Regions from separate parts of the Nocardioides epinepheli genome, predicted to be linked through region 2. Evidence: predicted binding sites of a transcription regulator. Region 2 holds the regulator's gene; the other holds the start of a gene.

Region 1 (14,511 bases), on a different contig from region 2:
TCCCGGGACTATCCCTTTTGTCGGACAACCTCAGCCTCGGTGGGAGGGGGCCGACTCGGGCTCGCCGGGCTCGGTGGGAGCCTTCTCGTCACCGTGGCCGGGCCACCAGGCGGCGTGGCCGAGGATGGCGGTGAGGGCCGGGGTGAAGAACATCGCCATCACGAACGCCGCGACCAGGATGCCGAAGGACAGCGCGAAGCCCATCGACCGGAAGAGTCCCGGCCCGCCGAGCATCAGTGAGCCGAAGGTGCCGGCCAGGATGATGCCGGCTGCGGCGATGGTGGGGCCGGCGTGCTTGATGGCCTCCGCCGCCGCCTCGCGCGGGCTGCGGCCCTCGCGGGCCTCCTCGCGCAGGCGGGCGACCATCAAGATGTTGTAGTCGGTGCCGAGGGCGGTGACGAACAGATAGATGTAGATCGGCAGGATGAAGATCAGGCCGTTCTCGCCCGCCAGGTGCTGGAAGATGATCACGGTGGCCCCCAGCGTTGCCGCGAAGCCCAGGCCGACGGCGGCCATGAGGTACCAGGGCGCGACGAGGCTGCGCAGCAGCAGCGCGAGGATCAACATGATCACCAGCGCCGCCGCCGGGAAGACCACCTTGTAGTCGCGCACCATCGCCGCCTGCAGGTCGGCGAAGACCGACGGCGTGCCGCCGACGTACGCGGTCGTGCCCGGCGGGGCGTCGCTGTGGGCGGTGTCGCGGATCGGTCCCTTGACGTCGGCGAGGGCGGCGTCGGAGGAGGTGTCGTGGTCGAGCACCAGGCTGATCTGGGCGGCGGTGCCGTCCTTGGACAGCTGAGCCGGGTAGACCGACGAGACGCCCTCGGCCTTGCCCAGCGCGGCGCCGTAGCTCTCCAGGGCCGTCGGGTCGAGCTTGTCGCCGTCGTCGGACTTCACGATCACCGGGACCGGGTCGCTGGCGCCGGCGGCGAAGTGGTCCTGGAAGGTGTTGAGCGCCTCGGTGGACTCGACGTTCTCGGGCAGGCTGGCGTTGAAGTCGAAGGACGGGTTGAACTGGAGGGAGAAGAGCGCGAGCACGACCATGACCAGCCCGGAGGCCGCGGCGAAGATGCCCGGACGACGTCCGACCGCCTCGCCGGCCCGCGCGAAGCGCGCGGCCTTCGGCTCCTGCCGCCACTTCTTCGAGGGCCAGAACAGCGCCCGCCCCAGGACGGTGACGACGGCCGGGACCAAGGTGAGCGCGGCGACCAGGGTCACCGCCACCGCGATCGCCAGCGCCGGGCCGATGGCCCGGAAGATGCCCAGCGAGCTCAGCAGCAGGGCGAGGAAGGCGACGATCACCGCGCCACCGGCCGAGGCGATCGCCTCGCCGGCCCGCTGGAGCGCGCCGACGACGGCGGTCCTGGTGTCCTCGCCGAGCCGAAGCCGCTCGCGATAGCGGAACAGGAAGAACAGGATGTAGTCGGTGCCGATACCGTAGAGGACGACGACGAGGATCGTCTCGACCGAGGAGTCGGCCTTGAGGCCGAAGATGTCGTTGGCCCACGCGATCAGGCCGTTGGCGATCACCGACACCACGCCCACGACCACGATCGGCATCAGGCAGATGATGACGCTGCGGAAGATGAGGGCCAGCAGCACGACGATGAGCACGATCGTGGCGATGCCGACGATCGCGAGGGTCCGTTCGCTCTGGTCCTGCGAGTCCAGGCCCTGTGGCACGGCGCCGGTCGACTGGACCTCGAGGTCGGTGCCCTTCACCAGGTCGGACAGGTCGCTGCGCAGCGACTTGGCATCGTCGAACGCCGTGGTGTCGTAGCCGGTGGCGCCGTCGGCGAGCCCGATGACGCCGAGCTGGACCAGGCCGTCCTCGGAGACCTGCGGAGCGCCGTCGGGCGTGGCGACCACGACCTGCGGCACGAACGTCTTGGTGCCCAGCTCCGGGCCGAGCTCCTTGGCGATCTTCGCGACCTCGGCCTGGTCGGCCTCGGTGAGCTTGCTGCCGTCGGAGCGCTGGAACACCAGGATCGCCGCCGGCGTCGTGGCGCCGGGGAACTCCTCGGACTGGATGTTGATGGCCTTGATCGACTCGTAATGGTCGGGCAGGAAGTCCGACTCGTCCTGCGTGGTCTGCAGGGCGGGGGCGAAGACGACCACGAGGGCGGCGAGCACCACCCACGCCCCGATGACGTACCAAGGACGCCGGGAGGCGACCCGGCCGAGTGCAGTGAACACAGCTACCTAGAGAACCACTTCCGAGGCTCGATGGGAAACGGATTCAGAAGGGCTCCACGAGCAGCGCCGTGCCGTGCCCGTCGACCCGGGTGAGGACGAGGGTCGCCTCGCTGTCGCCGTCGAGGTCGAGCCGGCGCCGCAGCTGCTCCGGCACGACGTCGACGCCGCGCTTCTTGATGGTCAGTCGGCCTACCCCGCGCTCGCGCAGCGCGGCCCGCAACTGCTTCTCGCGGTAGGGGAGTGGCTCCAGGATCCGGTAGCCGCGGGCGAACGGCGTGCGGAAGGAGTCGTCGGAGGTCACGTAGGCGATGTGCTCGTCGACGAGACCGCCGTGCACCCCGGCGGCGACGGCGGTGACCAGGCCGGCCCGGATCACCGCGCCGTCGGGTTCGTAGAGGAACTCCCCGATCGGGCGCACCGGTGCGCCGGGGTCGTCGTCGTCGGTGAGGGTGGCCAGGCCGCCGTCGCCGACGACGGTGGCGCGGCGGCGTGCGGTGGCCAGCCGGCCCGACCAGAGCGCGGCCTCCTTCACCTCGCCGTGGTCGCTCACCCACTCGGCCTCGACGCCGTCGGGCACCAGGTCGTGCGGGATGCCCGGCGCCGCCTTCACGCACGCGTCGCGACCGAGCAGGCCCTCGACGAACTCCCACGGCGGCGTCCAGGCCTCGGGGCGCCAGGTGCGCCCGGTCCCGGTGCGCCGGGCCGGGTCGGCGAAGGCGACGTCGAACGGTGCGAGGTCGAGTCGGGTCGCGTCGGCCACCGTGACCGCCCCAGGCAGGCCCAGTGCGGCGAGGTTGGCCTCGGCCACCGCCACCCGCACCGGGTCGAGATCCACGCCGACGCTGACGATCCCGGCCTCCGCCGCGGCGATGAGGTCGCCGCCGATGCCGCAGCCGAGGTCGACCAGGCTCTGGGTGCCGAACGCGGTGAGCCGGCCGGCTCGGTGCCGGGCCACCGGGGCGCGGGTGGCCTGCTCGAGGCCGTCGGGGGTGAAGTAGAGCGCTGCGGCACGGTCGCCGAACTTCGCCTCCGCGCGACGGCGGAGCTGGGCCTGGGTGAGTGCCGCGGCGACGTGCGCCGGGTCGGCGATTCGCCGCAGCCGGGTCTGGACGGCGAGCTCGTCGGCCGGACCGCCGGCGGTGTCGGAGGTGAGCTCGGTCGCGGTGGCGAGCAGGGCCTGGCCGTCGTCGGTCAGGAGCCATCGGAAGGCGTCGAGGTCCACCGCGGAATCCTCGCAGGCGGGGTGTCGCAGGGGCGACGTCGCGGTTCGATGACGGGCCAGGCTGGCACTCGTTGGGTGGGAGTGCTAGTTTCAGAACTGGCACTCTCGCCTTGAGGGTGCCAGCGCTTGCGAAGCGGTACGACCCCCGCGACGGCGTACCAGGGAGCAAGCCCACCACGTGAGCCCACAACCCACGCGAATCCCACGCGCAACCAAGGAAAGTGGAGGTCGACATCGTGTCGGTCAACATCAAGCCTCTCGAGGACCGGATCGTCGTCAAGGCCCTCGAGGCCGAGCAGACCACCGCCTCCGGCCTGGTCATCCCGGACACCGCCAAGGAGAAGCCCCAGGAGGGCGAGGTCGTGGCGGTCGGCCCCGGCCGCTTCAACGAGGACGGCGACGACCGCATCCCGCTCGACGTCTCGGTCGGCGACAAGGTCATCTACAGCAAGTACGGCGGCACCGAGGTCAAGTACGGCGGCGAGGAGTACCTGATCCTCTCGGCGCGCGACGTGCTCGCGATCGTCTCCTGACGCACCACATGTCCTGACCGAAACGGCGCGAGCACCCTCGCGCCGTTTCGTGTTCGGCCCCGAACCACCCCAAGTCACCACCCGAACCAATCCGGCAAGGAGCACCACCCAGATGCCCAAGATCCTGGAGTTCGACGAGAACGCCCGGCGTTCGCTCGAGCGCGGTGTCGACGCGCTCGCCGACGCCGTCAAGGTCACCCTCGGCCCCAAGGGCCGCTACGTCGTCCTCGACAAGAAGTGGGGCGCGCCGACCATCACCAACGACGGCGTCACCGTCGCCCGTGAGGTCGAGCTCGACGACCCGTTCGAGAACCTCGGCGCGCAGCTCACCAAGGAGGTCGCGACCAAGACCAACGACATCGCCGGCGACGGCACCACCACCGCCACGGTGCTCGCCCAGGCGATGGTCCACGAGGGCCTGCGCGCGGTCGCTGCCGGCGCCAACCCGATGGGCCTCAAGCGTGGCATGGACCAGGCCGCCCAGGCGGTCTCCGAGGAGCTGCTCAAGTCGGCCCGCGAGATCGAGACCCGCGAGGACATGGCCTCGGTCGCCACCATCTCCAGCCGCGACGAGCACATCGGCAACCTGCTCGCCGACGCCTTCGACAAGGTCGGCAAGGACGGCGTGATCACGGTCGAGGAGTCCAACACCATGGGCACCGAGCTCGAGTTCACCGAGGGGATGCAGTTCGACAAGGGCTACATCAGCCAGTACTTCGTCACCGACCCCGAGCGGATGGAGGCCGTCCTCGACGAGCCCTACATCCTGCTCAACCAGGGCAAGATCTCCTCGATCCAGGACCTGCTGCCGCTGCTGGAGAAGGTCATCCAGTCCGGCAAGCCGCTGTTCATCATCGCCGAGGACGTCGACGGCGAGGCCCTCTCGACGCTGGTGGTCAACAAGATCCGCGGCACGTTCAACGCCGTCGCGGTCAAGGCGCCCGCCTTCGGTGACCGCCGCAAGGCCATGCTCGAGGACATCGCGATCCTCACCGGCGCCACCGTCGTGGCCCCCGAGGTCGGTCTCAAGCTCGACCAGGTCGGCCTCGAGGTGCTCGGCACCGCTCGTCGCGTCGTGGTCACCAAGGACGACACCACGATCGTCGACGGCGGCGGCGACCCCGCCAAGGTCGAGGCCCGCGTCAACCAGATCAAGGCCGAGATCGAGAACACCGACTCCGACTGGGACCGCGAGAAGCTCCAGGAGCGTCTGGCCAAGCTCGCCGGCGGCGTCTGCGTCATCAAGGTCGGCGCGGCCACCGAGGTGGAGCTGAAGGAGAAGAAGCACCGCATCGAGGACGCCGTGTCCGCCACCCGTGCGGCCATCGAGGAGGGCATCGTCGCCGGCGGCGGCTCGGCCCTCATCCACGCCTCCACGGTGCTCGACGACGACCTCGGCCTCAAGGAGGACGAGGGCACCGGCGTTCGCGTCGTGCGTCGCTCGATGGTGGAGCCGCTGCGCTGGATCGCCGAGAACGGCGGCGAGAACGGCTACGTCGTCACCACCAAGGTCAAGGAGCAGGGTCCTGGCTTCGGCTACAACGCGGCCACCGACGAGTACGGCGACCTGATCGCCCAGGGCGTCATCGACCCGGTCAAGGTCACCCGCTCCGCGCTGGTGAACGCCACCTCGATCGCGGCGATGCTGCTCACGACCGAGACGCTCGTCGTCGACAAGCCCGAGGACGAGGACGAGGCCGACACCGGCCACGGTCACGGCCACGGCCACTGATCGACCCCCGCTGATCCTCTGATCAGCCTCGAACGGCCCGTCGCGGATCTCCGCGGCGGGCCGTTGCGCTGTTGGGCCCCGGGCAGGCGGGCTAACGCGCGACTGAGAGGATGAGTCGGTGCATCAGAAGGTGAGCGTGGCAGAGCGGCGCTCACTCGTCCTGCTCCCAGTAGTGCTCGCGCTGCTGTCGATGCTCGGCCCGTTCGCCATCGACACCCCGTTCCCGGCGTTCAAGAGCATGGGTGAGGAGTTCTCCGCCGACAAGGGCTCGATGCAGCTGGTGGTCAGCGCCTACCTGTTGGCGTTCGGGTTGATGAGCCCGTTCCACGGACCGCTCTCGGACGCGATCGGCCGCCGCAAGGTCATGGTCGGTGGCGTCGGTGTGTTCGCCCTCGCCTCCATCGGCTGCGCCCTGTCGCAGTCGCTGCCGATGCTGCTGGTGTTCCGAGTCCTCCAGGGTCTCAGCGCGGGCGGGGGCGTGATCGTGAGCCGCACCGTGGTCCGCGACCTGTACGACGGCGACCAGGCCCAGCGCCTGATGTCGCGGGTGATGCTGATCTTCGGCGTCGCGCCCGCGGTCGCGCCGATCGTCGGCGGCCTGCTGCTCCAGCTGGGTCCCTGGCCGCTGATCTTCTGGTTCCTCGCCGCGGTGGGTGGGCTGCTCGCCGTCGTCGTGATCACGCTGCTCCCGGAGACTCACCCGCCGGAGCGGCGGATCCCCTTCTCCGTGGGCTCACTGGTCGCCAGCCTGGCCGACATCGGCAGGAGCCCGAGGTTCCACCTGGTGGCCTGGGGCGCCGCCTTCGGCTTCGCGGGGCAGTTCCTCTACATCGGCGCCGCGCCGATCTTCGTGGTCGATCTGCTCGGCCTGGGCGAGCTCGACTTCTGGGTCTTCTTCGTGCCGATGATCATCGGCCTGATGACCGGTGCCTGGGTCAGCGGCCGCACGGCCGGACGGGTACGCCGGGGCGTGCTCATCTCGGCGGGCATGACCTTCGCGCTGTTCGGCGCGGGGGTGAACGTGCTGCTCGCCGCGCTCCCGGCGACCAGCGGCGAGCTGCCCTGGGCGGTCATCGGCCCGGCCCTCATCGCGGCCGGCTCGGGCGCGGCCTACCCCTCGCAGCAGCTGATCCTGCTCGACATGTTCCCGGCGCTGCGCGGCTCCGCGGTCTCGATGTTCACCTTCTTCACCCTCGTGCTCAACGCGCTCATCGCGGCCCTGGTGGCGCCCCGGGTCACCGACTCGGTGCTCACCATGGCCCTGGCCGCCTTGGTCCTGATCGCGGTCGGCCTCTCGCTGTGGACCCTCCACGTGCTGCTGGGCCTGCGTGCGCGCCACGAGGCGGCGTCGGTCCCGGAGTCGCTCGCTCCCACCGACTCGCTGTAACCGCTGCCGCGCAACCCAGCTCGGGAGCGTTGGCAGGGACGGTTGCCGGGGTTCGATCAATCAGCGCTCGCTGGCTGTCGCTCGCTTGCTCAACCTCCGGCGGGTCCCTGGACATCTCCGTGGGCGGCGAGGAAGGTGAGCGGATGCGACTCGGAGCCCTTCTCGTGCCAGCCCTCGCCCTCATGCTTCCCCTGGCTGCCGTGCCGGCCGACGCCGGCGGCGGCCACGGTCATTCGGCCGACCCGTTCGCCCACGGCTGGCGTGAGTCGGTGATCGACGCCGACCAGAACCTCCGCGGGCTCGACGCGGTGAGCAAGCGGGAGGCGTGGGTCACCGGCGAGAGCCTCAGCGACGGCGCCGCGCGGGTCTTCCGCACCACCGACGGCGGCCGGCGCTGGCGCGACGTCAGCCCGCCGGACACCGTCGGGCTCTCCTTCCGCGACGTCGAGGTCGAGGGCCGGGTGGCGCACGTGCTGGCGATCGGTCCCGGGGAGGACTCGCGGATCTACCGCTCCACCGACGGCGGCGCCTCGTGGACCGAGTCCTTCCGCAACACCGACGAGGCCGCCTTCTACGACTGCATGGCGTTCTACCCCGGCGGCCGCCACGGCCTCGCCGTGAGCGATCCGGTCGACGGGAAGCTGCGCATCCTCGCCACCGACGACGCCGGCCGGTCGTGGTCGGTGCTCCCGAACGCCGGCATGCCCGACTCTGCCGACGAGTTCGGCTTCGCCGCCAGCGGCGACTGCCTGGTCACCGCCGGGCTCTCGGCGTTCCTCGTCACCGGCGGCGCGAAGTCGCGGATCCTGCGCTCCGACGACCGCGGCCGTACCTGGACGGCCACCGAATCGGGGATCCCGGCAGGGGAGTCCGCCGGCGGCTTCGCAGGCGCGTTCGCCTCCTCGCGGCACGGCATCGCGGTCGGCGGTGACTTCGCCGACGCCACCGACCACACCGACGTCGTCGCCTACACCAGAGACGGCCGGACCTGGACCGGCGGCATCGACCTGACCCACATCGGGGAGGACGTCGCCTACGTCCGGGGCTGGAAGGTCGCAGTCGCGACCGGCGACTACGGTGGGTCGGCCGGCACCAGCCTCACCCTCGACGGGGGAGCGACCTGGCGCCGGGTCAGCGACCTGGGCTATCACGCGATCGACTGCGTCAGCGGTGTCTGCTGGGCTGCCGGCAGCAGGGGACGGGTCGGACACAACTAGCAGCGGAGGACGGTGCGCCATTGCGACCCGGTGTCCGTAGCGTCCTCCTCTCCTGGCTGGCCTTGCTGGTGGCACTCGCCCTCGCCGCCTGCGACGGGCAGGACAAGCCCGACGACGAGCCGAGCACGCCCGCGGACGACGGCCCGGGCGCCGTCGACCCGTTCGCCGCCGGGTGGGAGGAGACCGTGGTCGAGGCGAGCCAGGACTTCCGTGGCCTGGCGGCCGTCAGCGACAGCGAGGCCTGGGTCGCCGGCGAGGACGTCGAGGGCGACCGGCCACAGGTGCTGCGGACCACCGACGGCGGCGAGACGTGGGACGACGTGACGCCCCCCGACTCCGCGGGTCTGAGCTTCCGCGAGGTCGAGGTGCACGACGGCGTGGCCCACGTGCTGGCCGTCGGCTACGGACAGAACTCGAGGATCCTGCGCTCCAGCGACGGCGGCGCCTCGTGGGCCACGACGTTCCGCAACGACGACGACGACGCGTTCTACGCGTGCCTGGACCTCTACCCCGACGGACGACGCGGACTCGCGGTCGCCTCCCTGACCAGCGGACCTGCCGGCGACGGTGGCTTCCGGATCCTCCTGACCGACGACGCCGGGGAGTCGTGGCGCCTCCCACCTGCCGGCGGCATCGTCCCGGCGGTGCTCGACCGGGTCGAGGCGGTCGGCGGCGGCTGCCTGGTGACCGTCGACGACTCGGCCTTCGTCATCACCAGCGGGGAGACACCGCGCGTGCTGCGCTCCGACGACTACGGGTCGACGTGGACGGCGACGCCCTCCCGGCTCCGGGCCGGCGCCACCGGCGGCGGCGCCGCCGGCGCCTTCGCCTCGCCGCGGCAGGGCATCGTGGTCGGGGGCGACCAGGCCGACTCCGGTCAGCACGCCGAGGCGGCGTCCTTCACTCGCGACGGGCGACGGTGGGAGGTGTCCACGGGCACGACCCACGTGTCCGAGGACGTCGCCCTCCTCAGCGGCTTCGCCGGCGCGGCCGACGGCCAGGTCGCGATCAGTACCGGCGACGTCGGACTGTCGGTGGGGTCGAGTCTCAGCACCGACGCCGGCGCGTCCTGGACGCGGGTCAGCGACCTCGGCTACCACACCGTCGACTGCGCGGGCGCGACCTGCTGGGCCGCAGGCAGCGGCGGACGCGTCGGCCACAACTGACCCATCCGGGTGTGGTCGTCGCCACGCCGTAGGCTTGGCTCGTGGAGGTTCCTGAGAAGTTCGCCGCCCTCGGTCTCACCTACGACGATGTGCTGCTCCTGCCGGGGCACTCCGACCTCGCGCCAGACGAGATCGACACCACGACCCGGCTGACCCGCGAGATCAGCATCCGGGTGCCGATCCTCAGCGCGGCCATGGACACCGTCACCGAGTCGCGCATGGCCATCGCGATGGCGCGCCAGGGCGGGCTCGGCGTCCTGCACCGCAACCTGTCGATCGAGGACCAGGCCTACCAGGTCGACCTGGTGAAGCGGACCCAGACCGGGATCATCTCCAACCCGGTCACCATCGGCCCCGACGCGACCCTGGAGGAGCTCGACCGGCTCTGCGGCGAGTACCGCGTCTCCGGGCTCCCCGTGGTCGACGCCGACAACCGCCTGCTCGGCATCTGCACCAACCGCGACCTGCGCTTCACGCCGGTGGCGGAGTGGTCGACCACGAAGGTCGAGGAGGTGATGTCGCCCATGCCGCTGGTCACCGGCCCGGTCGGGATCTCCCGCGAGGACGCCACCCTCCTGCTGCGCCAGCACAAGCGCGAGCGGCTGCCGCTTGTCGACGACCAGGGCCGGCTCGGCGGACTCATCACCGTCAAGGACTTCGTCAAGGGCGAGCAGTTCCCGCTGGCCTCCAACGACGACCACGGCCGCCTGATGGTCGGCGCCGCCATCGGCTACTTCGGCGACGCCTGGCTGCGCGCGACCACGCTGGTCGAGGCGGGCGTCGACGTGCTCGTCGCCGACACCGCCCACGGCAACGTGCGGATGCTGCTCGACATGGTCAAGCGGCTCAAGACCGACCCGGCCACCTCGCACGTGCAGGTGATCGGCGGCAACGTCGCCACCCGCGAGGGCGCCCAGGCCTTCGTCGACGCCGGCGCCGACGCGATCAAGGTCGGCGTCGGTCCCGGCTCGATCTGCACCACCCGCGTCGTCACCGGCGTCGGGGTCCCGCAGATCACCGCCATCTACGAGGCCTCGCTGGCCGCCAAGCCGGCCGGCGTCCCGGTGATCGCCGACGGCGGCATGAAGCACTCCGGCGAGATCGCCAAGGCCCTGGTCGCAGGCGCGGACAGCGTCATGGTCGGCTCGCTGCTCGCCGGCTGCGAGGAGTCGCCGGGCGACCTGGTGTTCGTCAACGGCAAGCAGTTCAAGTCCTACCGCGGCATGGGCTCGCTCGGCGCGATGTCCAGCCGCGGCAGGAAGTCCTACTCCAAGGACCGCTACTTCCAGGCCGAGGTCACCAGCGACGACCAGATCGTGCCCGAGGGCATCGAGGGCCAGGTCGCCTTCCGTGGCCCGCTGTCGGCGGTGGCCCACCAGCTCATCGGCGGCCTCAACCAGTCGATGTTCTACGTCGGCGCCCGGACCATCCCCGAGCTCCAGGACCGCGGCCGGTTCGTGCGGATCACCTCCGCCTCGCTCGCCGAGAGCCACCCGCACGGCGTCCAGATGACCGTCGAGGCGCCGAACTACTCCGGGTCGTGACCGACCCGGTGACCCAGGTCGTCGTCTACACAGACGGCGCCTGCGTGCCGAACCCCGGTCCGGGAGGCTGGGGTGCGTTCCTGCGCTACGGCGACCACGAGCTCGACCTGTGCGGCGGGGAGGCCGAGACCACCACGAACAACCGGATGGAGCTGATGGCGCCGATCATGGCGCTCGAACGGCTCAGCCGGCGCTCGGCGGTGCAGCTCTACACCGACAGCGTCTACGTCCGAAACGGCATCACCAAGTGGGTGCACGGCTGGGCGAGCAACGGCTGGCGGACCTCGTCGAAGCAGCCGGTGAAGAACGTCGACCTGTGGCAGCGGCTGGTGACCGCCTGTGCCGAGCACGACGTCGCCTGGCACTGGGTCAAGGGTCACGCCGGTACGCCTGGCAACGAGCGGGCCGACCGGCTCGCGGCTCGCGGGCTCCGCGAGGCGGTCGCCGCGGCTGAGACCGGCTGAACCGAGTGCCCCGGCCGCGTGGGAAACTGCGGCCATGACCGAGATCCAGATCGGCCAGGCCAAGCGGGCCCGCCGTGCCTACGCCTTCGACGACATCGCGATCGTGCCCTCGCGGCGCACCCGCGACCCGCAGGAGGTCAATCTCGACTGGCAGATCGACGCCTACCGGTTCTCGCTGCCGGTGCTCGCCGCGCCGATGGACTCGGTCATGTCGCCGGCCACCGCGATCGCGCTCGGCAAGCTCGGCGGTCTCGGCGTCCTCAACCTCGAGGGCCTGTGGACCCGCTACGAGGACCCCAGCGACCTGCTCGCCGAGGTCGCCGACCTCGAGGGGATCGACGCGACCGCGCGGATGCAGGAGATCTACACCGAGCCGGTCAAGCCCGAGCTCGTCACCGAGCGACTGCGCGAGATGCGCGCGGCCGGCGTCACCGTCGCCGGCTCCCTCTCACCGCAGCGCACCAAGGAGTTCGCCAAGGTGGTGGTCGACGCCGGCGTCGACATGTTCGTGATCCGCGGAACCACGGTGAGCGCCGAGCACGTCTCCAGCCAGGCCGAGCCCTTGAACCTCAAGGAGTTCATCTACGAGCTCGACGTGCCGGTCATCGTCGGCGGATGCGCCACCCACCAGGCCGCGCTGCACCTCATGCGGACCGGTGCCGCCGGCGTCCTGGTGGGCTTCGGCGGGGGAGCGGCCCACACCACCCGCAGCGTGCTGGGCGTCGCCGTCCCGATGGCCAGCGCGGTCGCCGACGTCGCCGCCGCACGTCGCGACTACCTCGACGAGTCCGGCGGTCGCTACGTCCACGTGATCGCGGACGGGTCGATCGGGCGGTCCGGCGACATCGCGAAGGCCATCGCCTGTGGCGCCGACGCGGTGATGGTCGGCTCGCCGTTCGCGCGGGCCAGCGACGCGCCGGGCCACGGCTTCCACTGGGGCGCCGAGGCCCACCACGAGCGGCTCCCGCGGGGGCGTCGGGTCCGCTTCGACCAGATCGGCACCTTGGAGGAGATCCTCTTCGGCCCCTCCCGCGTGGCCGACGGCACGATGAACCTCATCGGAGCGCTGCGCCGGTCGATGGCGACCACCGGCTACACCGAGCTCAAGGAGTTCCAGCGTGTCGAGGTCGTCGTCGACGGGTGAGATGGCGACGATGCCGGGGTTGGCAAGAAAAGTCGAAACCGTTTTGGCCACGCCTCTAGCGCGTCCTGCGCGGCTCGCCTAGGTTCGAGATCCGGGCCATCGGGGGCCCGTCCCCCACGTCGATCCTTGCCGGTCCACGTGCGGTGCGGTTTCCCTGGCCACCCATCTCGGAGGGAAACGCAATGGCATCAGCTCGCCGTCGATCTCGAATGGTCGGCACAGTCGGACTCAGCCTCACCGCGTTGGTGATCTCAGGCGCCGCCTTGGCCGCACCGGCCTCGCCGGACGTCTCGGCAGATCAGCAACGCGCCCTGGACGCCGGCCTGCAGGTCGCACCGAAGACGCCCGCGAAGGCGCGCGGCGACCTCACCGTCAACCCCTATCTCGCCAACGTCCCGGACGCCACCAAGGCCGACTACGCCGCGTGGCGCGCGAAGATGTCGGCCGCGGCCGACCGTCGCGTCGACACCGCGAAGTACAAGACCGCACGCCGTCAGGCGAACGCGGTGACGCCGGCCGCTGCCGCGGCGATCGTCCACGACGAGCAGGAGCCGGCCGGTACCGCGGGCTCCAACGACACGCTGGCGAACGCCGAGCGGATCACGGCCTTCGGCACCGCCGCCGCCAAGAACAACGTGGTGCGGATCCTGGGCAGCCAGGCGAACCTGGCGACGCCGCGGCCCACCGCACTCCCGCCGGTGCCCGAGGACAACGGCTCGATCCCGCTCGCCGGCGACACCGGGATCTCCGGCTCGTCCGCGATCACCACGACCGGTCAGCTCGGCGACGGGCCCCACGGTCCCGAGGGTGACAACACCAACGACTTCGACTTCTACTCCGTCGACCTCACCGCCGGTCTCTCGCTCGTGGCCGACACCTCCGGGCAGAGCACCGACACGATCCTCGCCCTCTACAACGCCGCCGGAGAGCTCGTCGCGGCCGACGACGACGGTGGCGACGGCGTGGCCAGCCTCCTGGAGTACACCGCGGAGGCCGACGGCACCTACTACCTGCTCGTCGCGGGCTACTCCTCGCGCGGACCACTCCCCGCCGACCCGAACGACAGCGGATCGGGCGCCGGCGGCGCCCGCACCGGCCCGTACAACCTGGCCGTCACCCAGCGTCGGGTCGACCGCGACATGTACGCGGTGAAGCTGCGGCCCGGCGACGTGATCGGCGGCGTCGCGAACGGCAACGCCGACGCACTCACCGTCTACCGGCCCAACGGCGACCAGGCGGTCGGGTCGAACGGGCTGGACGCCTCCTCGCTCTACGCGCCGGAGTCGCCGCTGCCCGGCGGCGGCAACACCACCTTCGCCTACGTCGCCGAGGAGGCCGGCTGGTACGTCCTCGACGTCGGCGGCCTGGTCGGCAACTACTCGGTGCAGCTCGAGGGCTACCGTCCCGGCGCCCAGCTGGACCGCAACAAGACCCACACCGTGCTGCTCGACTTCGAGGGCGGCCGCGTCAACACCGGCATCTGGGGCGGCTACGGCGTCAGCCAGCTCTCGCCGTTCTCCGCCTTCCTCGGCAAGTGGGGCATCACCCGCGCCCGCGAGCAGGCGATGATCAACAAGGTCACCAACGCGGTCCGGGCGAACCTGGAGGAGACCGGCGACGGCGGCCTGAACGACCCGAAGGTCACCGTCACCACCACCCGCGCGCACCCCGAGCTGATCGGCAAGCCCAACGTGTCGCGGATCTACGTGAGCGGGACGATCGCCGAGTCCGGCATCAACACCATCGGCATCGCGCAGTACATCGACCCGGGCAACTACGGCCACGAGGACTCCGCGATCGTGCTCCTCGACGTGGTGAGCGCGGCGAGCGGGCCGAGCACGTCCTTCAACACCTATCTCAAGGCGTCCAGTGACCGCGAGAAGTTCGTCGCCGGCGCGCTGGGCAA
Region 2 (14,511 bases):
TCACCGACGTCTGGGACCTGGAGGCGTGCGAGATCGTCGCCGGCCTCTATGCCCGCATCCATCTGCCCGCTCCGCCCCAGCTGCGCCCGCTGACCTTCTACGTCGAGCGCTGGACCGACCGGCTCGCCGCCCTGCCCCGCAGTGCTCCGCTCCCGCACCGGCTGGTCGAGCAGGCCGTCAGCCTGGGCCGGGCCTTCGTCGACGACCCCGCGAGCCTCGGCACCATGATCCACACCGATCTGCACTACGAGAACGTGCTCGCCGCCGACCGCGAGCCCTGGCTGATGATCGACCCCAAGCCGCTCGACGGCGACCCGCACTACGAGGTGGCGCCGCTGCTGTGGAACCGCTGGGAGGAGCTCGCCGGGGACGTGCGCGGGGGAGTGCGGCGCCGGTTCCACGCCACCATCGACGCCGCGGGCCTGGACGAGGACCGCGCCCGCGACTGGGTGGTGGTCCGCATGCTCCACAACGCACTGTGGACCCTGGAGGACCCGGCGACCGACGAGGACTGGCTCACCCAGTGCATCACTCTCGCCAAGGCGGTCCAGGACTGACCCGTCGGCACCTGCTGGTCCACACCTTGACGGGTTCAGGTATATCTACCCGTGAGTACGCGTAGTGATCTAGGTTACGTCGCAAGCCGCCCGGACCCGTTCGAGCCCAGGAGAGCCATGCCCGTCAGATACGACACCTCGTTCATCGACTCGATGCCGCAGAACGTCGCTGTCCAGTTCCTCGATCGGGTCGCGGCCTCGCCCGACAACGAGGCGTTCCGGTTCCCGCGCGGAGAGTCCTGGGAGTCGGTGACCTGGGCCGAGACTGGCGACATGGTCCACCGACTCGCCGCCGGCCTGCTGGCCCTCGGCCTGGAGCCCGAGCAGCGGGTGGGCATCGCGGCGAGCACCCGCTACGAGTGGATCCTCGCCGATCTCGCGATCATGTGTGCGGGCGGAGCCACCACGACCGTCTACCCCAGCACCAACTCCGAGGACACCGGCTACATCCTGGGCGACTCGGGCTGCCGCTTCGTCTTCGCCGAGGACGACGTCCAGCTGGAGAAGATCAGGGAGCAGGAGGCGAGCCTGCCCGACCTGGTCAAGATCATCACCTTCGACGGCACGTCCGACGGCGACCACGTCTTGTCGATGGACGACCTGGCGAAGGTGGGCGACGCCTACCTCGCCGAGCACCCCGACGTCGTCGAGGAGACCGCGCGCGCGATCCCCGCCGACCAGCTGGCTACGTTGATCTACACCTCCGGCACCACCGGACGCCCCAAGGGCGTGCGGCTGCTCCACAAGACCTGGGTGTACGAGGGTTCCTCGATCCAGGTCCAGGACATCCTCGACGAGACCGACCTGCAGTTCCTGTGGCTCCCGATGGCCCACTCGTTCGGCAAGGTGCTGCTCTCGGCCCAACTGGCGTGCGGCTTCGCGACCGCCGTCGACGGGCGGGTCGACAAGATCGTCGACAACCTCGGCGTCGTCAAGCCCACCTTCATGGGGGCCGCGCCGCGGATCTTCGAGAAGGCGCACGCCCGGATCGTCACGATGCAGGCCGCCGAGGGCGGGCTGAAGGAGAAGATCTTCAAGCGCGCCTTCGTCGTCGGGCAGGAGGTCGACCGGCGTCGCTTCGAGGGCAGGTCGGTGCCGCTGCCGCTCAAGCTCCAGCACGGGCTGTTCGACAAGCTGGTCTTCAGCAAGGTCCGGGACCGCTTCGGAGGCCGGGTGCGCTTCTTCATCTCCGGCTCGGCTGCCCTCAACCCCGAGATCGGCGCGTTCTTCCACGCTGCCGGCATCACGATCCTCGAGGGCTACGGCATGACCGAGAATGCCGCCGGAGCCACGGTCAACCACCCGGACCGCTACAAGATGGGCACGGTGGGTCCCGCCCTCCCGGGCGCGGAGGTGAAGATCGGCGAGGGCGACGAGGTCCTGTTGCGCGGGCCGCACATCATGGCGGGCTATCACAACAACCCGGAGGAGACCGCCAAGGCGCTCGACACCGACGGTTGGCTGCACACCGGCGACAAGGGCTCCCTCGACGAGGACGGCTTCCTCACCATCACCGGCCGGATCAAGGACCTGTTCAAGACCTCGGGCGGCAAGTACATCGCGCCGCCGGCGATCGAGGCGAAGTTCAAGGCGCTGTGCCCGTATGCGAGCCAGTTCATGGTGTTCGGCAACGAGCGCAACTACGTCGTCGCCTTGATCACCCTCGATCCCGACGCCATGGCCGACTGGGCCGCGGAGAACGGCATGGCCGGCAAGGAGTACTCCGAGATCGTCGGCTCGGAGAAGGTGCACGCGATGGTCGGCGACTACGTCGACCAGCTCAACGGGCGCCTCAACCGCTGGGAGACCATCAAGAAGTGGGAGATCCTGCCGGAGGACCTCAGCATCGAGTCCGGTGAGCTCACCCCGTCGATGAAGGTCAAGCGCAACGTCGTGGAGTCCAACAACGCCGAGCTGATCGACGGGCTGTACTCCTGACCCGACCTCGGTCCGGCCGGACGCGGCCGGACCGGGGTGACAGGATGCCGGGGTGCCTTCGGTCCCTCCCTCCGGCGATCCGGTTCCCGACGACGGGGCCCTGCCGGCGTCCGCCCTCCACGGGCTCGGCGAGCGCACGTTCTCCTTCTACGTGCACATCCCGTTCTGCACCGTGCGCTGCGGCTACTGCGACTTCAACACCTACACCGCCGCCGAGCTCGGCACCCCCGAGCGCGGAGCCTCGCGCGAGAGCTACGCCGAGTCGGCGATCGCCGAGGTGCGCCGCGCTCGCGCGGCCCTCGGCTCCGTGGAGCTGGCGGCGTCCACCGTCTTCTTCGGCGGAGGCACCCCGACCCTGCTGAGCCCGGCCGACCTGGGCTCGGTGCTCGCCGCGATCGCCGACGAGTTCGGTCTCTCTCCCGACGCGGAGATCACCACCGAGGCCAACCCCGACTCTGTGGGGCCTGCCGAGCTGGCTGCGCTTCGCGAGGCCGGGTTCACCAGGATCTCCTTCGGCATGCAGTCCTCGGTCGGCCACGTGCTACGGGTGCTCGACCGCACCCACGACCCCGAGCGAGTGCCCGAGGTGGTGGAGTGGTCGCGCCGCGCCGGCTTCGACCAGATCAGCCTCGACCTGATCTACGGCACTCCGGGGGAGTCGGTGGCCGACTGGTCCCGGAGCCTGGACGCCGCGCTGGCGTGCGAGCCCGACCACGTCTCGGCGTACTCGCTCATCGTCGAGGACGGCACCGCCCTGGCCCGCCGCGTGCGCCGCGGGGAGCTCGCGATGCCCGACGACGACGACCTCGCCGACAAGTACGTCCTCGCCGACGAGCGGCTCACCGTTGCCGGTCTGGACTGGTACGAGGTCTCGAACTGGGCGCGAGGCGGGATCGCCGGTCCCGCGGCGTGCCGTCACAACCTGGCCTACTGGCGCGGCGGCGACTGGTGGGGCATCGGGCCCGGCGCCCACTCCCACGTCGGGGGCACCCGCTGGTGGAACGTGCGGCATCCGGTCGCCTACGCCGAGCGGCTCGCCTCCGACCGCAGCCCGGCCCAGGCCAGGGAGATCCTCGACGCCGACACCCGACGCCTCGAGCGGGTGCTGTTGGAGGTCCGGCTGTCCGAGGGGCTGGCACTCGACGTCCTGGACTCGACCGCGGGCGTGTCCGACGTGCTCGCACAGGACCTGGCCCACGTCGAGGACGGCCGGCTGCTCCTCACCCGGCGCGGCCGACTGCTCGCCGACGCCGTCGTCCGGGAGCTGCTCGGCTGAGCCGGGCGGTCCGCCGACGCCCCGTCTGTGTGCGACTCGGATGGCACCGTTCCGCGCAATTGCGCGGGATGGTGCAGTCGGGTGGCTGGTGGGTGACCCGAACGGCGCAATTGCGCGGGATGGTGCAGTCGGGTGGCTGGTGGGTGACCCGAACGGCGCAATTGCGCGGAATGGTGCAGTCGGGTGGCCGGTGGGTGACCCGAACGGCGCAATTGCGCGGAATGGTGCAGTCGGGTGGCCGGTGGGTGACCCGAACGGCGCAATTGCGCGGAATGGTGCAGTCGGGTGGCCGGTGGGTGACCCGAACGGCGCAATTGCGCGGGATGGTGCAGTCGGGTCTCAGGCGGTGACGAAGTCGATGAGCTCCTCGACCCGGCCGAGCAGGGCGGGTTCGAGGTCGTGGAAAGAGTCGACCCGGCCGAGGATCTGCTTCCACGCACGAGCGATGTCGGCCTGGTCGCGGTGTGGCCAGCCGAGATGCTGGCAGATCCCCTTCTTCCACTCGATCGAGCGCGGGATGTCGGGCCAGCGGTCGAGCCCGAGACGTGCGGGCACCACCGCGGCCCAGATGTCGACGAACGGATGACCGAGCACGAGCACGTGCTCGCCGATCGGGGAGGCGGCGATCGCCTGGGCGATGCGGCTCTCCTTCGAGCCCGGCACCAGGTGGTCGACCAGGACGCCGACGCGTCGCTGCGCACTCGGGCCGAACGCGCGCAGGTGCTCGGCGAGGTCGTCGACCCCCTCGAGGTACTCCACGACGACGCCCTCGATGCGCAGGTCGTCGCCCCAGACCTTCTCGACGAGCTCCGCGTCGTGGCGGCCCTCGACGAAGATCCGGCTGGCGCGGGCGACGCGTGCCTTCGCGTCGTGGACGGCCACCGAGCCGGAGGCGGTCCGGGTCGGCTTGGCCGGCGCCGTCACGCGCACCGGCGCGGTGAGGATGACCGGCTTGCCCTCCAGCAGGAAGCCGGGGCCGAGGGGGAAGGTGCGTCGCTTGCCGCGGCGGTCCTCGAGGGTGAGGACATGCAGGTCGCGGTCGACCGCGACGATCTCGCCGACGAAGTCGGTCATCACCTCTTCGACCACCAAGCCGGAGTCGGCCGCAGCTTCGACCGCGCGACCGCGAGCGGGCGCGCGCCAGTCGCCGGAGAGGACATCGGAGCCGTAGCGATCCACGGCGCTCACGCTAGGCGCCGACGGGGACAGTGCCGCTCAGGACGCGCCGTCGTCACCGTCTCGTGACGCGCGCCTCTCGCCGTCGCCCTTAGGCTCCCCATCGTCGGCGCCCTCGGACTCCGGCTCATCCGGGCTCTCGTCGGCCGTCTTGCCGTCGGCGAGCAGGTCGCCTGCGGTCTCGCCGTCGGGCAGGCCCTCGGCCAGCGGGTTGTCCTCGCTCGGGCGGAGATCCTCGGGAAGCTGCTCGTCGTCGATTCCGGAGGCGTTCGGTTCCTGGGTGGACTCGCTCATCGCACCACCTTGGCAGTCGGCCCGGCCGATCGGAACACCTCTGCGGGCGGGCCGCGGACGGCTTGCGGGCGGTCAGACCAGCGGGAGGCGCTTCTGCGCCTGCGGCAGCAGCTCGTAGCCCCGCGTGACCGCGTCGCGGAGGTAGCGCACCGGGAAGGGCCACTCGCCCTGCGCGAGCGCCTCGTCGACCGGCACCCGTCGCTGGGCGAGGTCGCGGATGGTCTCGGCCAGGATGCCGATGTCGTTGCGCTGTTGCTCGACGAAGGCACGGTCGACCACCGAGCCGTGGCCGGGCACGATCGTGCTCGCCCCGGTGGTGAGGCCGAGCACGACGTCGAGGGTCAGCGGCCAGTCCCACGGATAGCAGTCCGGCCCGAAGCCGGGGGCGTTCTCCCGTTCGGCGGACTCCTCGATGAGGTCGCCGGCCAGGACGACGTCGGCGTCCGGGACGCGCACCACGAGGTCGCCGGCGGTGTGGCCGCGGCCCGGGTGTGCGATCTCCACGAAGCGGTCGCCGAGGTCGAGCGCCATCGCCGAGGAGAAGGTGTGGTCGGGGAGGACCACCTCGGTCTCGATCATGGCCGCGACCTCGGCCGCGTGAGGGGCCTCGGGGTCTCCGGCGATCTCCCGCTCGGCCTCGCGCTTGGCCCGCTCGACGGCCCCGGCCATCTCCTCGGCCGCGGCCTCGTGTGCCCGGATGGGCACCTCGCCGAACTCCCCGCGCAGCGCGCCATTGCCGAGCACGTGGTCGAAGTGGTCGTGGGTATTGGCGATCTCGACCACGCGGCCGGCGCCCAAACGCTCGAGCTCGCCGATGATCTGCCGTCCGGCCGCGGCCGAGGTGCCGGTGTCGACCACGAGCAGACCACGGGTGCCACCTACCGCGGTGACGTTCACATCGAGCCACGGATGACGGGCTACCCAGATCCGGTCCGCGACCTCGTTGAACCTCATGGGTCGAGCCTACGAATCCTCCGCCCAATGCGTGGGACCGGCCACGAGACCGGGCCGACGGCGGGACCGGGCACGGCGAAGGCGCATCCGTGCACCCGCGCGGTAGACTTGGCACTCTGACTACACGAGTGCCAGACGGCCCGAACAGGCGCCCGGCACCCCATCGCGAGGAGGCGAGGATGCAAGAGGAACGACGGCTCGCCGTCCTCCGCGCGATCGTGGAGGACTACGTGGCCACCGAGGAGCCGGTCGGGTCGAAGGCGCTGGTCGAGCGCCACGGGCTCAATGTCTCACCGGCGACCGTGCGCAACGACATGGCGGCGCTGGAGGACGAGGGCTACCTCACCCAGCCCCACACCAGCGCCGGCCGAGTCCCCACCGACAAGGGCTACCGGCTCTTCGTCGACCGGCTCACCACGCTGCGCACGATGAGTGCGGCCGAGAAGCGCGCCATCGCCGGATTCCTCGACGGCGCCGCCGACCCCGACGAGATCGTGGCCCGCTCGGTGCGCCTGCTGTCCCAGCTGACCCGCCAGGTCGCCGTCGTCCAGTACCCCACGTTGTCGCGTTCGACCGTGCGCCATGTCGAACTGGTCGCGCTCACCGCCGAGCGGCTGCTCGCGGTGCTGATCTTGAGCAGTGGGCGGGTCGAGCAGCGCGTCGTCGAGCTCGGGGAGCCCTTGGTCGACGACGACCTCGCGGCCCTGCGCTCCAAGGTGGGTCGTGCCGCCACCGGTTCGGTCATCTCCGACGCGGCCACGGCCCTGGGCGCTCTGGCGGAGTCCGAGTCCGGACCGGCGGCCGCCGTCGCCGGCGTCCTGGTCGAGGCCCTGGAGGATCACCGCTCCGACTCCCGCGTGGCGGTCGGCGGTGCCGCGAACCTCGCCCGTTACGGCGACCACTTCGACTCCGCGGTGCGCCCGCTCCTCGAGGCGCTCGAGGAGCAGGTCGTGCTGCTCAAGCTGCTCGGCGAGGCCTCCGACGCCGACACCGTGACCGTGCGGATCGGCGCCGAGGGCCCGATCGAGCAGTTCTCCGCCACGAGCGTCGTGGCCACCGGCTACGGCCCGCACGACGACGCCCTCGCCGCTCTGGGGATCGTCGGTCCCACCCGCATGGACTATCCCGGCACCATGGCCGCGGTCCGCGCTGTCGCACGCTATGTCTCCCGGATCCTCGACGAGAACTGACCGACGCCCAGCCCATCCCTGATCGAGTAGTACCGCCCCACCAGCCATCTTCGAAGGAACGCAGTTGAGCAAGGACCTGTACGACGTCCTCGGTGTCTCTCGTGACGCCGACAGCGACACCATCAAGAAGGCCTATCGGCGGCTCGCCCGCCAGCTGCACCCCGACGTCAACCCCGACCCCGGCACCCACGACCGGTTCAAAGAGGTCTCGCACGCCTACGAGGTGCTCTCCGACCCGCAGAAGCGCGCGGCGTACGACCGCGGCGGCGACCCGTTCGGTGGCGGCTTCGGCCAGGGCGCCGGGTTCTCCTTCACCGACATCATGGACGCCTTCTTCGGCGGTCAGGGTGCCGGTGCGGCCGGCCGCGGGCCGCGCTCGCGGGTGCGCCGTGGCCAGGACGCGCTGATCCGCATCGACGTCGACCTCGCCGAGGCGGCCTTCGGCGTCTCGCGCGACCTCAAGGTCGACACCGCGGTCGTGTGCACCACCTGCGGGGGCGACGGAGCCGCTCCCGGCAGTCATCCGGTGCCGTGCGAGACCTGCCGCGGCCAGGGCGAGGTCGCCCATGTGCAGCGTTCCTTCCTGGGCGAGGTGCGCACCCTGCGCCCCTGCGCGGCCTGTCGCGGGTTCGGCACGATCATCCCCGAGCCGTGCCGGGAGTGCTCCGGCGACGGCCGGGTCCGCTCGAGACGCTCGCTCACGGTGAAGATCCCCGCCGGCGTCGACACCGGCACCCGGGTCCAGCTCGCCGAGCAGGGCGAGGTCGGCCCCGGCGGCGGTCCGGCCGGCGACCTCTACGTCGAGATCCAGGTGCGTCCGCACGAGGTGTTCACCCGCCACGGCAACGACCTGCACTGCACCGTGACGGTTCCGATGACCGCCGCCGCTCTCGGCACCACCCTGAACCTGCCGCTGCTCGAGGCCGACCTGGTCGAGGACACCGGCTCGGGGGTCGAGACCACCTTCGACCTCGACCTGGAGGCCGGCACCCAGTCCGGGTCCGAGCGCGTGCTCCGCGGCCGCGGGGTCCCCGGCCTGCGCGGTGGTCGGGGCGATCTCGTGGTCACGACGGTCGTCGAGACGCCCGGTCGACTCGACTCCCGGCAGGAGGAGCTGCTGCGCGAGCTCGCCGCCCTCCGCGGCGAGGAGCGGCCCACGGGCCAGGTGAAGGCCCAGCAGAAGTCTGTGTTCGGCCGCCTCTTCGGCCACTGATCCGGCGATGTCGCTTCCGGTCCATCTGGTTCCCGGCCTCGACGGCGTCGCCGTCGGCGACGTGGTCCGGGTCGAGGGAGACGAGGCCCATCACGCCGTGGCCGTGCGTCGCATGCGCGCTGGCGAGTCGTTGGTCCTCACCGACGGCGCCGGCACGGCGATCACCGGCACGGTTTCCGGCGTCGGCAAGCGACAGCTCGACGTCACCGTCGAGAGCGTCCAGACCTCCGAGGAGCCGGCGCCGTCGGTGGTGGTCGTCCAGGCCCTGCCCAAGGGTGACCGCGGCGAGCTCGCGGTCGAGGTCCTCACCGAGGTCGGCGTCGCGCGGGTCGTTCCCTGGGCCGCGGCCCGCTCGGTCGCGGTGTGGAAGGGCGAGCGTGCCGCGAAGTCGCTGGCGCGCTGGCGCTCCACGGCCCGCGAGGCGGCCAAGCAGGCCCGCCGGATCTGGCATCCCGAGGTCAGCGCCCTCGCCGGCACAGCCGACGTCGTCGAGCTGATCGCCGCCGCCGACCTCGCCGTCGTCCTGCACGAGGACGCCGAGGCGGCCCTCGCCGCCGTGCCGGTGCCCGAGACGGGATCGATCGTCGTGGTGGTCGGCCCCGAGGGCGGCCTCACCGACGAGGAGGTCACCGCCTTCACCGACGCCGGTGCCGTCTCGGTCCGGCTCGGCGCAGAGGTCCTGCGCACCTCCACGGCCGGACTGGCCGCCGTGAGTGCCCTGCTGTCCCGCAGCGACCGCTGGCGCTGACCGTCCCCCCGCCGAGTCGGCGCGTTTGTTTAGCACAAGTGCCGACTCGGCGTCTTCAGGGTCCCGGCAGCCTCACTCGACGACGAAGGTCCGGGTGTCCTCGAACGGCCCGGGGCCCTCGCCCCCGGTCGGGTCGTCGGTCTGGGCGTGCAGCACGTAGGTGCCCGGCTCGAATCCGGACAGGTCGATCGTGGCCTTCCACGGGTAGAGGCGGTTGATCCAGCCCTTGGCCATCGCGCTGTCGTCGACGACGGTCGCCCCCGACTCGGAGGTGACGAAGTAGCGCACGGTCGCCTCGAAGGAGGACGCCATGCCGTCGATCTTCAGCGTGCCCGACGCCTTCGCGCCTTCCTCCGGGAGGCCGATGTTGACCAGCGAGAGCACCTTGAGCTGCGGGGCGGCCTTGACGCCGATGCTCGTCGGCTGACCGAACAGGTCGGCCGGCGTGGTGTTCGCCAGACGCACCTCGACGTGGTCCTTGGATCCGGCCGCGCCCTGGAGGGTGTAGACCAGGGACTGCACCGCCAGCTTGGCGTCGGCGGGGGAGAGGCCCTTGTCGGCGCTGGTGATCGAGTCCTCGCCGAGCGTGACGACGATTCCGCCGACCTCCTCGGTGACCTCGTTGATCGTGACGCCGTCGAGCAGGGTGCGGTAGTCGGGGTCGAGGGCGTCGCCGGAGACCAGGAGGCGCGCTGCCTCGGTGAGCGAGTCCTCCGCCGGGACCTGGCGCAGCTCGCGGTAGAGCCGCGTGCCCATCGGCGTGTCGCCCGCGAAGTAGATCGGCACCGTCGCGGTCGAGCCGTCCGGCGACTCGGTCTCACTCGGGCCCTCGGTCTCGGTGGGGCTCTCGCTCTGGGTCGTGGTCGTCTCGCCCGGCTCGCTCGACGGCTCGGAGCTCGGCGAGCTCGAGTTCGGGTCGGTGCCGGCATTGTCGGGCTCGTCGTCGCCGCACGCGGCGAGCAGGCCGAGGCCCAGCGGGAGGCAGAGCGCGACAACGGCTGCGCGGGTCCTGAGGTGCTTCATGGGCCCATCCTTTCGTCGTTTCGTCGGAGAACGGTGCTCATTCGAGTGTGATCCCGCGCGTGTCGACGTCGCTGCCGCGCCCTTCGCTGCCGCCGGCCGGGTCGTCGGTGGCGCAGGTGAGGTCGTAGTCGCCGGGCGCGATGCCGGACACGTCGACGTCGAACCGCCAGGGCTGCGGGGTCGACTCGGCGAAGGAGCCGGCGATGGTGGCGTCCTCCCAGACCACGGCGCCCCCCGGGGCGGCCAGCGAGCACGCCACGGTGCCTTCGAAGCCGAGGCCCACGCCCGTGACGGCGAGGGTGTCGTGCGCGGTGGCGCCTTCGACCGGCGTGTGGATCTGCATGAGGGACACCAGGTCGGACGCCGCACTGATCCGGGTGCCGACGTCGGTGCCGAGGACGGTGTCGACCGGGCCGTCCGGACCTACGAAGGCGACGTCGGACTCGTCGCCGTAGTAGGAGCGCACGGTCTGCACGACCTGCTGGATCGCGAGTGTGGCCTCGCCGTCGGTCATGCCGGACGGACGCCGCAGCGCCGCCGCGCTCACCTCGACGACGCTGACCCCACCCTCGGGGTCGCCGATGCCGATCAGCGAGCCGGCGGGCCACAGGGTGCGGTAGTCGGGGTCTCCGGGCTCGGCGAGAAGCGCCGCGACCGGGTCGTCGAGCTCGGTGGTCTCGGGGTACAGCAACGCGCCGAAGGGGACGTCCGGGCCGGTGGGCGCCGGGCCGACGTACCAGGCCACGACGCCGCTCGCGTCGGACGGCGACGAAGGCGGGTCGGTCGCCGCAGGGCTGCTCGACGGTGCCTCGACCACGATCGTCCGGGTGTCCTCAATGGGGCGGTACTCGGGGTCGCCGCTGTCCTCGATCGCGGCGAAGGTGTACGTGCCGGGGGTGAGGTCGGAGACGTCGACCTCGGTCTCCCAGGGGTAGAGCCGCTCACCGCCGCTGCCCTCGGCGGTCGCGGAGTACTCCTCGACGACGTCGCCCGCGCTGTCGCGGATCTGCCAGCCCACGGTGCCCTCGAACGTGTTCGCCACGCCGCGGGCGGTGAAGGACCCCGAGACCGTGCGTCCCTCGGTGGGGTCGCTGATGCTCACTGGCGAGAGGTCGGCGAAGTCCTGCTCGACCGCACTGGTCGTTCCGTCGCGATCGAGGGTGATGTCCTGGAGTCCGGTGACCCCGGCGACGGTGGCCCGCAGCTGCTGGAGGGCCAGGTCGTCGCTGGGTGCGTTCGGGCCGAGCTCGACGCGTACCCCGCCGCCGTCGACCTGCGCGCTGAGGATCGATCGCTCCGGCCAGGCGGTGCGGTAGTCGGGGTCGTCGGCGTGGTCGAGCGCGTCGAGCGCGGGCAGGATGTCGCCGGCGGGGTCGAACCGGGGGATCTGCCGGAACTCCCGGAAGAGTCGAGGGCCCTGCGGGGTGTCGCCGATGAAGTAGAGCCCCACCGCCTGAGTGGGGACGGCCGGAGCCGTCGACGACGTCGCCGGGTCGTGCGGCGAGCCGGAGTCGCCCGGGGAGAGCACCGCGAAGGCGGTGATCGCCGCAGCGGTGGCCAGGGCCACGCCGCCGGCGGCGTACCAGCCTCGGCGCCGGCTGTCGTACGCCGAGGTGCGCGAGCGGATCTCTGCGAGCCGGTCGGTCGGCTCGACGTCGGCGACCGCGTCGCCGAGGAGCGCGCGCAGGTCGTCGAGGTGGTCGGGGGCGTTCACAGGTCGGCTCCGTTCAGGAGATCTCGCAGTGCGGCGGCGCCGCGGGAGGCATGGGACTTGACCGCGCCCCGGCTGATGCCCAGGGTCTCGGCGATGTCGGCCTCGGAGAGGTCGACGTAGTAGCGCAGCGCCAGCACCTCGCGCTGGCGCTGCGGAAGAGACCGGATCGCGTCCAGGACGAGCTCGCGACGCGCGTGCGCGAGAGCGCTCTGGTCGGCCGGGGCGACGTCGTCCGGTGGGCGTTGCCGGCTCGCGTGGCGCTCCACGACGCCGCGATGCCGCAGCACCGAGCGCGAGCCGTTGACGACGGCCTGGCGCAGGTAGGCCAGCGCCTTGTCGGGCTCGCGGAGTCGGCGCCAGCGTCCGTGCATCGCGACGAAGGCGTCCTGGACGATCTCCTCGGCGGTGCCGACGTCGCGGACCAGGAGCACCGAGAGCCGCACCAGCTGCCGCCAGTGGGCGGCGTAGAGGGACTCCAGCGCCTCGTCGGCGTCCCATCGGGCGGGTGCGCTCATCGCGTCCTCGTCGTCGACTGTGCTTGCCCTCGTCACGCTAGTGCCACGCGCGAGGCCCGCTCACGGTTTACCGTGGGTGTCCATGACCTCAGAGGACTGCCTGTTCTGCCGCATCGTCGCCGGCGAGATCCCTGCCGAGGTGGTGCACAGCACCGAGCGCACCGTGGCCTTCCGCGACCTGAACCCCCAGGCGCCCACGCACGTGCTCGTCGTCCCACGCGAGCACCAGCCGAACGCCGCCGCGCTGGCCGCCGCCGACCCCGAGGCGGCCGCCGAGCTGATCCGCACTGCCGCGGCGGTGGCGGTGGCCGAGGGCCACGACGACGACTATCGGCTGGTGTTCAACACCGGGGAGCGGGCCGGCCAGACCGTCTTCCACGCCCACCTGCACGTGCTTGGCGGGCGCGACTTCACCTGGCCGCCGGGCTGACTCAGACGATCGCGAAGACCAGCCGCAGGACCGCGAAGACCACCGGCAGCCCGAAGACCACCAGCAGCACCCAGGCGGTGATCCGGTGCAGCGGCTTGGCGCCGTCGAGGTTCCCGGCGAAGTCGAGGAGGGCGCCGTCGGGCACGTGGTGGGTCAGGCCCATGGCGCGCGCCTCGGGCGGCAGGTGCTCGCCGGGGAACCAGCGCGGAACGTCGGCAGGATCGTCCTCCGGCGCGAAGTCCTCGTCGAACTCGTCGCGCCGCATGTGGTCACCGTACGTCGTCGCTGCCCCCTCCGGCGAGAGCCATGTGCCGCCGACGCAGCCCGGAGGAAGGCAAACGAGTGGAACGGCCACAGGGCCCCGGCGTACCATGAGTCTCAGTCAAGAAGGCAGTTCCCCCGATCGAAAGGCCGCCCCGCCCGGGCACCCATGACCGACTCTCACAGTTCCGGTGACCTCCAGACCCGTCACACCGTGGTGGTCCCCAACAGCATCGACATGGTCAGCCTGCTCGGCCCCGGCGACGAACACCTCGGGATCATCGAGGGCGGCTTCGACGCCGAGATCCACGTGCGCGGCAACCGGATCACCCTGCGCGGCGAGCCCGGCGAGGTCGCCTTGGCCGAGCGCCTCCTCGACGAGCTGGTCACGATCCTGCGCACCGGCCAGGGCGTCACCTCCGAGACCGTCGAACGCGTCATCTCGATGCTGCGCGCCGAGACCACCGAACGGCCCGCCGACGTCCTCTCGCTGAACATCCTGAGCAACCGCGGCCGCTCGATCCGCCCCAAGACGCTCAACCAGAAGCGCTATGTCGACTCCATCGACAAGCACACGATCACGTTCGGGATCGGGCCGGCCGGAACCGGCAAGACCTACCTGGCGATGGCCAAGGCGGTCCAGGCCCTGCAGACGAAGAACGTCAACCGGATCATCCTCACCCGGCCGGCGGTCGAGGCGGGGGAGAGCCTCGGCTTCCTGCCCGGCACCTTGAGCGAGAAGATCGACCCCTACCTGCGGCCGCTCTACGACGCGTTGCACGACATGATCGACCCCGACACGATCCCCAAGCTGCTCGCCGCCGGGACCATCGAGGTGGCGCCGCTGGCCTACATGCGCGGGCGCACCCTCAACGACAGCTTCATCATCCTCGACGAGGCGCAGAACACCACGCCCGAGCAGATGAAGATGTTCCTCACCCGGCTCGGCTTCGGCTCCAAGATCGTGGTCACCGGCGACGTCACCCAGGTCGACCTGCCCGGCGGCACGAAGTCGGGTCTGCGGGTCATCGAGTCGATCCTCGACGACGTCGACGACATCTCCTTCCAGCGCCTGAGTGCCAACGACGTCGTCCGCCACCGCCTGGTGGGCCGGATCGTCGCGGCCTACGACGAGTTCGACGCTCGTGGCGGCCTGCACACCGCCACCGAGCAGCGGTCGTGAGCCGCACGTGACGATCGAGATCATCGACGAGTCCGGGCA

Evidence for each region. The regulator HrcA, encoded in region 2, represses chaperone genes, less so after heat shock. The targets are predictions, from matches to a motif close to TTGGCACTCGNNNNNNNCGAGTGCCAA.
Region 1: the regulator HrcA is predicted to act here: its motif matches at 3,480-3,506, upstream of groES (co-chaperone GroES).

What each region holds. Positions count from the first base shown of each region.
Region 1 covers NZ_JBBMMC010000017.1:29,456-43,966, reverse strand. Annotated here, with positions in the region: gene WMR31_RS19425 (MMPL family transporter) at 31-2,196, opposite strand; gene WMR31_RS19420 (class I SAM-dependent methyltransferase) at 2,240-3,418, opposite strand; gene groES (co-chaperone GroES) at 3,655-3,951, shown strand; gene groL (chaperonin GroEL) at 4,064-5,683, shown strand; gene WMR31_RS19405 (multidrug effflux MFS transporter) at 5,802-7,070, shown strand; gene WMR31_RS19400 (WD40/YVTN/BNR-like repeat-containing protein) at 7,214-8,287, shown strand; gene WMR31_RS19395 (beta propeller repeat protein) at 8,308-9,453, shown strand; gene guaB (IMP dehydrogenase) at 9,495-10,997, shown strand; gene rnhA (ribonuclease HI) at 10,994-11,461, shown strand; gene WMR31_RS19380 (GuaB3 family IMP dehydrogenase-related protein) at 11,496-12,605, shown strand; gene WMR31_RS19375 (PPC domain-containing protein) at 12,815-14,511, shown strand, end outside.
Region 2 covers NZ_JBBMMC010000015.1:65,321-79,831, reverse strand. Annotated here, with positions in the region: gene WMR31_RS18385 (aminoglycoside phosphotransferase family protein) at 1-557, shown strand, start outside; gene WMR31_RS18380 (AMP-dependent synthetase/ligase) at 675-2,495, shown strand; gene hemW (radical SAM family heme chaperone HemW) at 2,548-3,771, shown strand; gene WMR31_RS18370 (DUF3097 domain-containing protein) at 4,111-4,950, opposite strand; gene WMR31_RS18365 (hypothetical protein) at 4,987-5,241, opposite strand; gene WMR31_RS18360 (MBL fold metallo-hydrolase) at 5,314-6,195, opposite strand; gene hrcA (heat-inducible transcriptional repressor HrcA) at 6,375-7,385, shown strand; gene dnaJ (molecular chaperone DnaJ) at 7,450-8,598, shown strand; gene WMR31_RS18345 (16S rRNA (uracil(1498)-N(3))-methyltransferase) at 8,606-9,346, shown strand; gene WMR31_RS18340 (Gmad2 immunoglobulin-like domain-containing protein) at 9,419-10,369, opposite strand; gene WMR31_RS18335 (Gmad2 immunoglobulin-like domain-containing protein) at 10,407-12,083, opposite strand; gene WMR31_RS18330 (SigE family RNA polymerase sigma factor) at 12,080-12,598, opposite strand; gene WMR31_RS18325 (HIT domain-containing protein) at 12,681-13,028, shown strand; gene WMR31_RS18320 (hypothetical protein) at 13,030-13,293, opposite strand; gene WMR31_RS18315 (PhoH family protein) at 13,459-14,472, shown strand; gene ybeY (rRNA maturation RNase YbeY) at 14,480-14,511, shown strand, end outside.